Regions from separate parts of the Clostridium nitrophenolicum genome, predicted to be linked through region 2. Evidence: riboswitches for the same ligand, from Rfam matches in the RefSeq annotation. Region 2 holds a riboswitch; each other region holds the start of a gene.
What was found. Region 2 has a riboswitch for cyclic di-GMP ahead of ACZ5N4_RS08550 (ketoacyl-ACP synthase III). Riboswitches for the same ligand answer to the same signal wherever they lie in the genome.
Positions count from the first base shown of each region.

Region 1 (3,292 bases), 1.2 Mb from region 2:
ATTTCATCTCCTAAACTATTTGTCTCTAGGCTGCCGCCACGTGAAAGTTGTTTTTTATTTGAAGGATTATTTTCCTTATTTTTCTCAGCATTTTTTTCTGCAGCTTCAGATTTATTTAAGTCAGACTGTTGATTATTATCTTCAGTAATTTTATTTTGTTCAGTTTGAGAATTACTTTCTTTATTAATAGGAATTTGTTCCGGTTGATTTTTAACTTCTTGTTTAGCTTCTTGCTTTATTGTTGCTAGTTTGGCTTGGCCTATATTTTTAGTATTAATATTTTTTATTGCATCCATGGATGCTACTTGATTGCTTTTAACATTATTATATATTTGACTAGCAGTACTAGCTTTGCCATATACATTTGCATATCTTATAGCAATAAGATCAATTATTATAAGAATTGTTAACATTACTTTCTTAACATTCGTACTCAATTAAAACATCCTCTCTATATGTTATTTTATTATATTAGTATGGACAAGTTTTCAAAAATATAACCAAATTTTTCATAATAGAATTGTGAAAAGTATGTTTTTTATGGCCAAATAAGAATTTAATAATTAAATAAAACCATTGAAATGACTTGAATTTCTAAGAAAATAATGTATAAAAATATAAAACATGTAAAATATTATAATGAGGTGATATCATGTCATTTAAAATTACATGGAAAACTCATTTAATATGTTTACTAGTAGCTATAATGCTAACTGAGTCTATGGGAAAAATACTAGATGTAATATTAAATAATTTTTTATCAAGAGGTGTAATAAGTTATCCTACAGACAATCCATTATTTAATTTTTATATTATAGCTGCATTGACAATGATACTAATTTGCACAATCCATGAATTAATTCATGGTATAACATTTAAACTCTTTGGTGGCAAAGTAAAATATGGAATTAAAATAATTTATGCATATACACAAGAGGTATCAAGCATGCCTATTGATAGAAATAAGTTTTTAATAGTACTTTTATCTCCAGTAGTAGTAATATCTATTGCTTCTACGCTATTTCCACCTTGGATTGGTGGTTTAATCTATTTTTTTAATTTAATAGGAAGCATAGGAGATATATATATGGCTTTTGTTTTATGCAGATGTAGTTATGATAGTAAAATAATAGACAGGGAATATGGATTTGATGTTATTAAGTAAACTATTGTAATAATATAGTATATATATTATAATTAAAATATTGTTTTCAAAATTATACAAATAACTCCAATATATACTATAATGTAGCAAATTGATACAATTATTAATGCTAATTTTTAATATATATTTTATATCGACAATAGCACACTTATTGAAAGGTAAGGTCGCAAAGCTATGGGTCTAAGGGAATAGTTAATCCTATGATTGCCAGGTTGCCGAAATGTAATTTTATGTTGTATTTACATATAACATAATCTATTAGGCACCTAAAATTATTTTAGGTGCCTTTAATATTTCGTAGGTGAGGTAATGTTATGAAAAATAATTTTATGAGCTTTAAAGAATGTGGCTGTAATATATATGGCACATACAATAATATTTCTTTTCGGGAGGACGAAGTGATAGGCCAATATATAAGTCCTATTATAGGAGTACATATCATGGAAGCAGAAATGCTAGCAAGTTTGATTTACGGAAAAGACTTTTATACGTGGGAACATTCAAAGAATGTGGCATTCTACGCCAATACAATTTGTGAAATACTACCAATATCAGAGGAAGAAAAGTTGAAAATTCATTTAGCATCTATATTGCATGATGTAGGAAAAATAGGTATAGATGATTCAATATTAAAGAAACCAGATAAGCTGACAGTAGAAGAATATGAGGAGATTAAAAAGCATTCAATTATTGGCGAAAAAATAATAATGAACATTAAATTCTGTGAAGATTTAAGTGATATAATAAGAAGTCATCATGAAAGATGGGACGGAACTGGTTATCCTGACGGTTTAAAAGATGATGAAATTCCACTTGCTTCTCAAATTATTGCAATTGCAGATACCTTTGATGCTTTAACATCAGATCGGATATACAGGAAATCTATTTCACAAAATTCAGCTAAGGAAATATTAATTAGAGAAAAGGGAAAGCAATTTAATCCTGAGCTGGTAGATATATTTATGGATATCTTATATAATGATATTTGATTAGAAAAATGAATTTTGTAGTTCGACATTACTTGCAAAGTGAGGTACAATAATTGATCTTTTAATCCAAATTTTACCTTGTAATGTAGCATATAAAATACTATAATACCATTATGTGAATAAAAAATATAAAATAAATGTAAAATAATCAATATAAAGGTTGCAGTTAAGTATTATCTAGTCATTAAGAGGAGTGTATGCTATGAGTGGTTATATTGAAAGCACAAAAAAGGCAGAAATATCTATGAGATTATCAGAATTTGAAATGCCTCCAATGCAAGATGTTTTAATTGTTGGTAAAAAAGCTCCAATAGGGCCAGAGGGCGCAAGAAGAATGGCAGATGCTCTGTCGCCAGATCAGTATGACATTATTAGAATTGATCACGATGCAATTGAGGCTGTTGTAATTAGAAAATCTTTGCTCAATATTCTACCTAAGGAAAAATTAATACCATTAGTCTTAGAAGAAGGAGGAAGAATTGCTACACCTTCGATGATAATAAAAGTACAAGTAAATATTGTGCTTCAGGTTAGCAGGTCTATAGATATATGATAGGAAACATATCAGATATAATATCTTCAAATTATGTAACTATAAATGCATGTGACAGTATTCAAAAAATTCAAGATTTGATTTTGGATAGTGATTGTCACTATTTTTTGGTTGTAGAAAATAATGAAACTGTTGGCGTGTTAACATATAAAAATTTATTTAAAGCACATCCTAATAGACTTGTGGCTGATGCTATGACAAGCTCTATTATATATATAAACAGCAATACATATATGTGGAAGGCAAAAGAGATCTTTGATAAAAGCGGAGAAGATGTTTTATTAGTTAGAGATGATAATAGGCTATTGGGAATGCTAATAAAAAATCAGCTTTATAAAGAATTAGGTAAGCATATAGACCTCTTAACAGGTTTATACAAGAGTGATTACATATATTATAATATCCTAAAGCTAATAAAGGAAGGAATAACTCCTGCTATTATTTTTATTGATTTAAATAACTTTGGATATATCAATAAAAAATATGGACATATTCAGGGAGATATAGTATTAGAGGAATTAAGCAAAATTTTAAAGGACAATACCCCTAAAGATACTTTTTTATCAAGATTTGCAGGAGATGAAT
Region 1 covers NZ_AP042469.1:3,024,105-3,027,396, reverse strand. The annotation lists gene ACZ5N4_RS14375 (hypothetical protein) at 1-437, opposite strand, end outside; gene ACZ5N4_RS14370 (DUF3267 domain-containing protein) at 653-1,165, shown strand; cyclic di-GMP riboswitch class I at 1,297-1,385, shown strand; gene ACZ5N4_RS14365 (HD-GYP domain-containing protein) at 1,480-2,154, shown strand; gene ACZ5N4_RS14360 (hypothetical protein) at 2,357-2,707, shown strand; gene ACZ5N4_RS14355 (GGDEF domain-containing protein) at 2,704-3,292, shown strand, end outside.
Region 1: another riboswitch for cyclic di-GMP. It lies ahead of ACZ5N4_RS14365 (HD-GYP domain-containing protein); the one in region 2 lies ahead of ACZ5N4_RS08550 (ketoacyl-ACP synthase III).

Region 2 (3,292 bases):
TTCATTTGCATTCAAAAGGTCATTAAGTATTATAGTATTTTCAGAAGAATTATTTAACAGCTTATCTGCATCTTCAGAAATTGTTTGAGTAGTGTTTGATATTTCCTCCATAGCTTTACTTTCTTCTGTAGCTATAGCAGCTAATGTTTCACTTGAACTTAACAAACATTTGGCAAATTCAGCGGTTTTATTAAATAAATTACTTATATTTTCATTATTCTTTTTAAGTTCCTCTTCACTTTTTTCAATAGAGTTTAGTAGTTTAGATGAAAAAGATGTAAAAGCTATAATAGCAAATGAAACTAGGAATATAGAAATTATCCTAAGTATCAATTCTCTTAAAAGGAACTGATTTGGTAATGTATAAGGATTCATAGTAAACAATATAATTTCTGAGACAATACTTAATATAATAGAAATTATGTTCATTTTATTATCCAAAAATAGGGAACCGAGTAAAATAAAATAAAATACTGTTACCCAAAGCTCTTTGGATGGAATTATTAAACCCATATATATGTAGTTTGTATAGGAAGCCACAAGTATAACGATTTTTAGATTATTGAAGAATTTATTGTTTAGCTTTTTATCTGCAACTGCTAGCTTATACATAACGTTGAGAATAATTAGTTCAAAAATACCTAGTAAAAATAATGCAATTAAATAAGGCCAACTAACTTCATTATACAAGCCAAGTAGTTTCATTATAGGAAACATTGACCCTGCAAGTAATGCACTTATAGAATAGATAACTATAACAAATTTTAATGTTTGCTCTTGATATTTAATTATAGTGTTTGAATTGGTTTGCATATAATTACTCAACTCCTTGAAATTACTACCATTTATACAGTAAGGTTCCTATACTATATCCAGAAGCCACAGAGCAGAATACAACTATATCATCTCTATAAAATTTTTTATATTTTAATCTGTCATCTAAGGCCATAATAGGACTTGTACACCCAGTATATCCATATTTATTTCCAATGAAGGTTGCCTTACTTATATCGGCGCCAAGTTTCTCTAAAGTTAGCTCAAGATCTACCCGTGAAAATTGTGACATAAAATAATGGTTAACGTCATCAGGCCCGTATCCGTAGTCCTGTAAAAGTTTTGTAATTGTTTCACTCCATTTTTCTGAAAGAAAGCTAAAATCGAATGGTTTCCAAAGCATTTTTTTATCTTCTGAATCTATACTGCTATCAGGAATATTTGACATTCCGCATCCGGGCATGGTTACAGACCAATAGTAAGAATCGTCTGTAAACATTCTAGAACCTAAAATACCTCTTTCTTCCTCTTCCTCTTTTCTCTCAAGAATTATTGCAGCAGCGCCGTCAGCAGAACAACCAAAGGCTACCATGTCATCTTCTCTAGCTAGTTTACTTATTAATAATGATCCAACAACTAATACTTTCTTATATTTATTGTCAGTTTTAAGATATCTTGCTGCTACATCTATACCTGTTATCATACCTATACAATTACAGTTAACATCGAAAACTGATGAAACATTCTCTGCTTTAAGCTGATTTTTAATTAAAAGGGCGCAGCATGGTGATAAATATTCAGGTGTATCAGACACTGAGATAATCATATCGATATCAGATGCAGATAATCCTGCGCTTGCTAAAGCCTGGTTAGATGCTTGAACTGCCATGCTAATAGTAGTTTCATTCTTGTCAGCAAGTGTTCTAATTTCTCTTCCTAGCTTGCCCATAAGTGCTGCAGCGTGGTCTTCAAGTTGATATTTTTTAAAGTGTTCAACGAAATAGTGATTGTCCAACTGTCTGTTGGGATGATATGCTCCCACTCCAATTATGTGTACATTTTTATGCATAGTAACTCCTCCTAATAATTTGCTGCAAAAACAAAAAAATAGCAATGCTAAGCAATGCCATTTTTAAACAGCGATAACCTAGCAACCTGACAATCATGGGAAAATATCCTTTAGACTCATGGCTTTGCGTCCTTACCTTTAGATAAGTTTGCCTTTATTAAGTTTAACTATTATTTTGTTTAAGCTACTATTTAATAACCGTTTTAATTATACCATAATTTTCATAAAACTCAATATATCTATTAAATGATATGTATAATATAATTATGCATATCATTATAATCTGAAAATAACAGGAGGATATAAATAGCATGTTTATAGATGTACATACTCATATAGATCAATATAGCAAAGAGGATTTAAAAATGGCTATAAAGGAAATAAATGAAAATAAAATATTGAGTATAGCTAATTCCATGGATATGGAATCTTATATAAAAAGTAAGAAAATATCTGAAATGTGTTCTTATATAGTGCCTACTTTTGGGATACACCCATGGAAAGCAAAAGGTTGTGAAAAAGACTTATGGACGCTCATTCCTTATATAGAAGAAACTCCAATTATTGGAGAGATAGGCCTTGATTTTTTTTGGGTGGAAGATAAAACAAGTTTTGAATCACAAATAAAAGTATTTGAATTTTTCTTACGTGAAGCTAAGCGGCTAAATAAGGTTATAAATATCCATACTAAAGGTGCTGAGGAAGAGGTTTTAAAGCTTTTGGATAAGTATTCAATGAGTAGAGTAATAGTTCACTGGTATTCTGGTCCTAAGAATGTGTTATATAAAATGATAGATAGAGGATACTATTTTACAATAAGTACGGAGCTTTTTTATTCAGATATTATAAGGGAAATAGCAGCAATTGTACCTGTAGATAAAATGTTTGTAGAAACTGATGGGCCGGGAGCAGAAGAATGGTTGAGCGGTAATATAGGAATGCCCAAATTAGTTTTAAGGATTATGAAAACACTAGGTGAGATGAAAAAACTGACCTTTGAGGAAATGGAAAAACAGATGGAAGATAATTTTAGTACCTTAGTTGGAAAGGATATATAGAGTTTAAGGTCTTAAGTTAGCTTTGACATAATTATCTATAAAATGATATAATGACAATCAGTAGAGATTATTACGTTCGACCCTTTTCCAGGTTGGGAGAAGGGTTTTATGTATTTGTAGACAGGCAACTTATAATTTGTAGTATTTTAAATATTGTTATCAAAGCAATGATTTTTACAAAAATATATATCTAATTGATTAGGATGTGTAATTAGTGAAGAATTATAGTAAGTCAATTAATGGGATAATATCTGTTATTTTTCAGTTAATATTAATTTTATTATGGCAATTAGTTGTGGATAAAGGAGGAATACCTAAGTATATTCTTCCATCTCCTAAGGACATAATAAATACTCTTTTTAGAATTATGCCAGATTTAAAGCCTCACATT
Region 2 covers NZ_AP042469.1:1,828,030-1,831,321, forward strand. The annotation lists gene ACZ5N4_RS08545 (methyl-accepting chemotaxis protein) at 1-813, opposite strand, end outside; gene ACZ5N4_RS08550 (ketoacyl-ACP synthase III) at 839-1,843, opposite strand; cyclic di-GMP riboswitch class I at 1,921-2,006, opposite strand; gene ACZ5N4_RS08555 (TatD family hydrolase) at 2,155-2,901, shown strand; gene ACZ5N4_RS08560 (ABC transporter permease) at 3,116-3,292, shown strand, end outside.

Region 3 (3,292 bases), 180 kb from region 2:
TGTTTTACAAAGATTTTTTGTTTCTAAAATTAAATCCTTCATTCTTACCAACCTCCTGTACAATTAAATCATAATAGCTAATTATAAGGATTCTATAAGGAATGAAAAATTGCGGAATCATAATTTCACATTAAATGTAATTTTGAATACATCAAAGAGCCTGCATCTAACTTAGAATACAGGCTCATATAATAAATTCTCTATTATTTTTATTGAAATTGATAGTTCCACATCTATATAACTATCTATTGCTTGTGCTTTAGTTTTTGCATTTAATATAACCTTTGTTAAAGCTATATTACATTTTATTTCACTTCAGAAATTTGAAATTTATCTATATGTTTTATCATATCCTGTGTTATATCAGTCAGCTGCTCAGCTGCACTTGCTATTTCTTGTGAGGAACCACTTATCTCCTGAGTAGAGGATGATATTTCTTCTACAGAAGATGAAATATTCCCCGATGCAGAAGATACAGCTTTAGTATCTTCAATTATCTTTTGTTTTTCTTCATTAATAACAACTATATTATTGTGTATATCATTAATTTTAGGAAAAATCCCTTCTATATAGGTTATAACTGTCTTAAGACTATCTGTAGACTTATCAAGCTTTACCATCTGATCATTAAGCTTATAATTCATATCTTCTGATGTCTCAGTAATCAACTCTCCCTCATTTATAATAACTCCAATTAAAGAATTTATGTTCTGTGATGAATTCTTTGATTGTTCTGCTAACTTTCTTATTTCTTCAGCAACTACTGAGAAGCCTCTTCCTCTTTCTCCAGCTCTTGCAGCCTCAATAGCCGCATTTAGTGCAAGTAAATTCGTTTGTTCTGCAATACTATTTATGATATTAGTTATTTTACTGATTTCATTTAGGTGCATACTAAAGCCTTTTATTTTATCTCTTACATCACCAAAAGATAAATTTACATTCTTAATTGATTGTTCAAAAATTAATAAATCCTTATTGCTATCCTGTGCCTTATTATTTATAATTTGAACTTCAGAATTTAACTTCTCAGCTAATGATGAAATTTGATTAATTTTCCCTCCAAAATTATCCATTGCATTACTTATAGTTGACATTTGTTCCGACTGTACATTTAGATTTCGTGCACCGTCATCAATAGATTCAGCAGCTGTTTCAGAAGCAACTGCTAGTTCTTCTGATGTAGCAGATAGATTTTCTGTCTGCTGTTTTACCCTATTTGAGCTTAACCCTATATCTTCAATAATTTTTTTAATATCCATCCTGACTTTATCAACATATGTCGCTATATCCTCAATTTCATCTCCACTCCTAACGTTTATAGAAGTTGTTAAGTCCCCTTGTGACATTTTATCAAGTCCGTATTTGATCTTTCTTACATTTGATGATATTTTCTTTGATAAGCTAAAAGTCATTAAAGCAGTCAAAATAGACATAATAAAAGCTGTAGCTATAAGACTTATGTACATAATCTTTTTAGTATATGTATGTAAGTGTACATCTATATCCGCTCCCATAATAGCTATAATCTTACCCGAAGAGTTTTTAATAGGTGCATATCCAGACATAAGTATACCATCTTTATCTTCAACAGGATTTTTTGAAGAAGTTATTTTTCCATCAAATGCCTCAGACATTTCTTTTTCAAGGCCGTATTTTTCACCAAGATTGTCACTTTTCTTTACGTTTGCATCCACTAAAGTGTAGGCACTGTTATCTTCTCCTTTACCCATAATATATAAAAATTTTACATCTGCATCATTTTTATATATTATAAGAGATTCCTTTATTTCTTTATATTCTTTACTGTTCATAGATTTATTTTTAATAATCTTGTCTACCTTATCTCCATCAACAGAACTCACTGCTTTACTAGCACAGTTTGCTACATCCTCTTGTATCTTTAAAGACACCTGGCGAAATATAAATAAATTAGCTGCAAACAATATGATCATTGAAAAAATAAATATTAATCCTACTCTTTTTAGTATTTTTAGTCCTAATTTCCCCATACACTTTATATGATGTAGTTAACCACATCATATACTCCCCCTCTCAAATATATATAATTATAAAAAAAGGCCTAAATTATAAACAGACAACATTATAATATCTGTTTAATAAATACAGGCCGGTTGCACCACTAACTCAAAGCTTTCATGGTGCCCATTTATAGAAAGCTCTTCATTGTTTCCATATAATTAAATTATAAGTAATATTAACCATGAATATTTTACCATATACGACTTTTATTTTCAACAATTTTTGCCATTTTGTTTGTATCAAGTTCTAGTGGTCAATTTTATTTTTTAAAATTTTTCCATTAAATTCAGTCAAAAACGGAATGATTATAAGACTAAAAAACTCTCTAGCTAAAGGTTTTATTTGCCTTTAACTAGGGAGTTAATTTCTATGCTACTGTATTTTCAGTTTCTTCTTTATTTGTCTTTTTAGCTATCATCGGTAGTATTAATCCTAGTCCTAATAATACGATTGGAGTTAATACATTAAGTGTTATTTGGAAGTACCATTCACTTGAGTAAGTTTTAACTCCCTTAGGGAACATACCCATTATACAAGCAAAGGCTGTAAATCCAAAGCACCATAATCCTGCTAGGAATCCAAATGTCTTGTTTTTAGTGAACTGATAAGTTGCCTGGAACTTACCTTCTTCAGCTTTCTTTAATGCCATGTAAGCAAAGAATACCCATAAGTATCTTAATGGCATAACTACCGCATTTAATCTTAATAGCCAGTTAAATAATGATGTCATATCACCTATTCCAAGTGCAGGCACTATTATAAGTGTTCCAACTAATATTGCAGTTAACTTATATCCGTTAACTGGTGTACCATTTTCATTAATCTTAGTTAATGACTTTGGTATGAATCTGTTATCAACGTCAGCCAATAAAACTTTTATTGGAGCATCTATTGAGAATGCTAAAGCTGAAATTTGTGCTAGTGTGTTTGCAATTGCATATATTATTAAGAAAAAGTTTCCTAATCCATAGTATTGTCCTAATTTCTGGAATGAATAGTATGCACCATTCATCATTAAGTCTTTTGGAATATTGTTTGGATCAAACATCATTCCCATTGCAAAGGAACCAAGTAATGCTGTTACAGCAACCATTACTGCAAGAGCTATCATTCCCTTAGGGAAGTCCTTTGAAGGATTTTTCATATTGTTTACATATGGTGATATCTTTTCACATCCACCAACTGCGAACACCAATATTGCTAAAGTTGTTAAGTAATCAAAGTTAAAATCTGGCATTAATGCCTTCATGCT
Region 3 covers NZ_AP042469.1:2,008,023-2,011,314, reverse strand. The annotation lists gene ACZ5N4_RS09335 (lantibiotic protection ABC transporter ATP-binding protein) at 1-42, opposite strand, end outside; gene ACZ5N4_RS09330 (methyl-accepting chemotaxis protein) at 306-2,009, opposite strand; cyclic di-GMP riboswitch class II at 2,119-2,201, opposite strand; gene ACZ5N4_RS09325 (amino acid permease) at 2,408-3,292, opposite strand, start outside.
Region 3: another riboswitch for cyclic di-GMP. It lies ahead of ACZ5N4_RS09330 (methyl-accepting chemotaxis protein); the one in region 2 lies ahead of ACZ5N4_RS08550 (ketoacyl-ACP synthase III).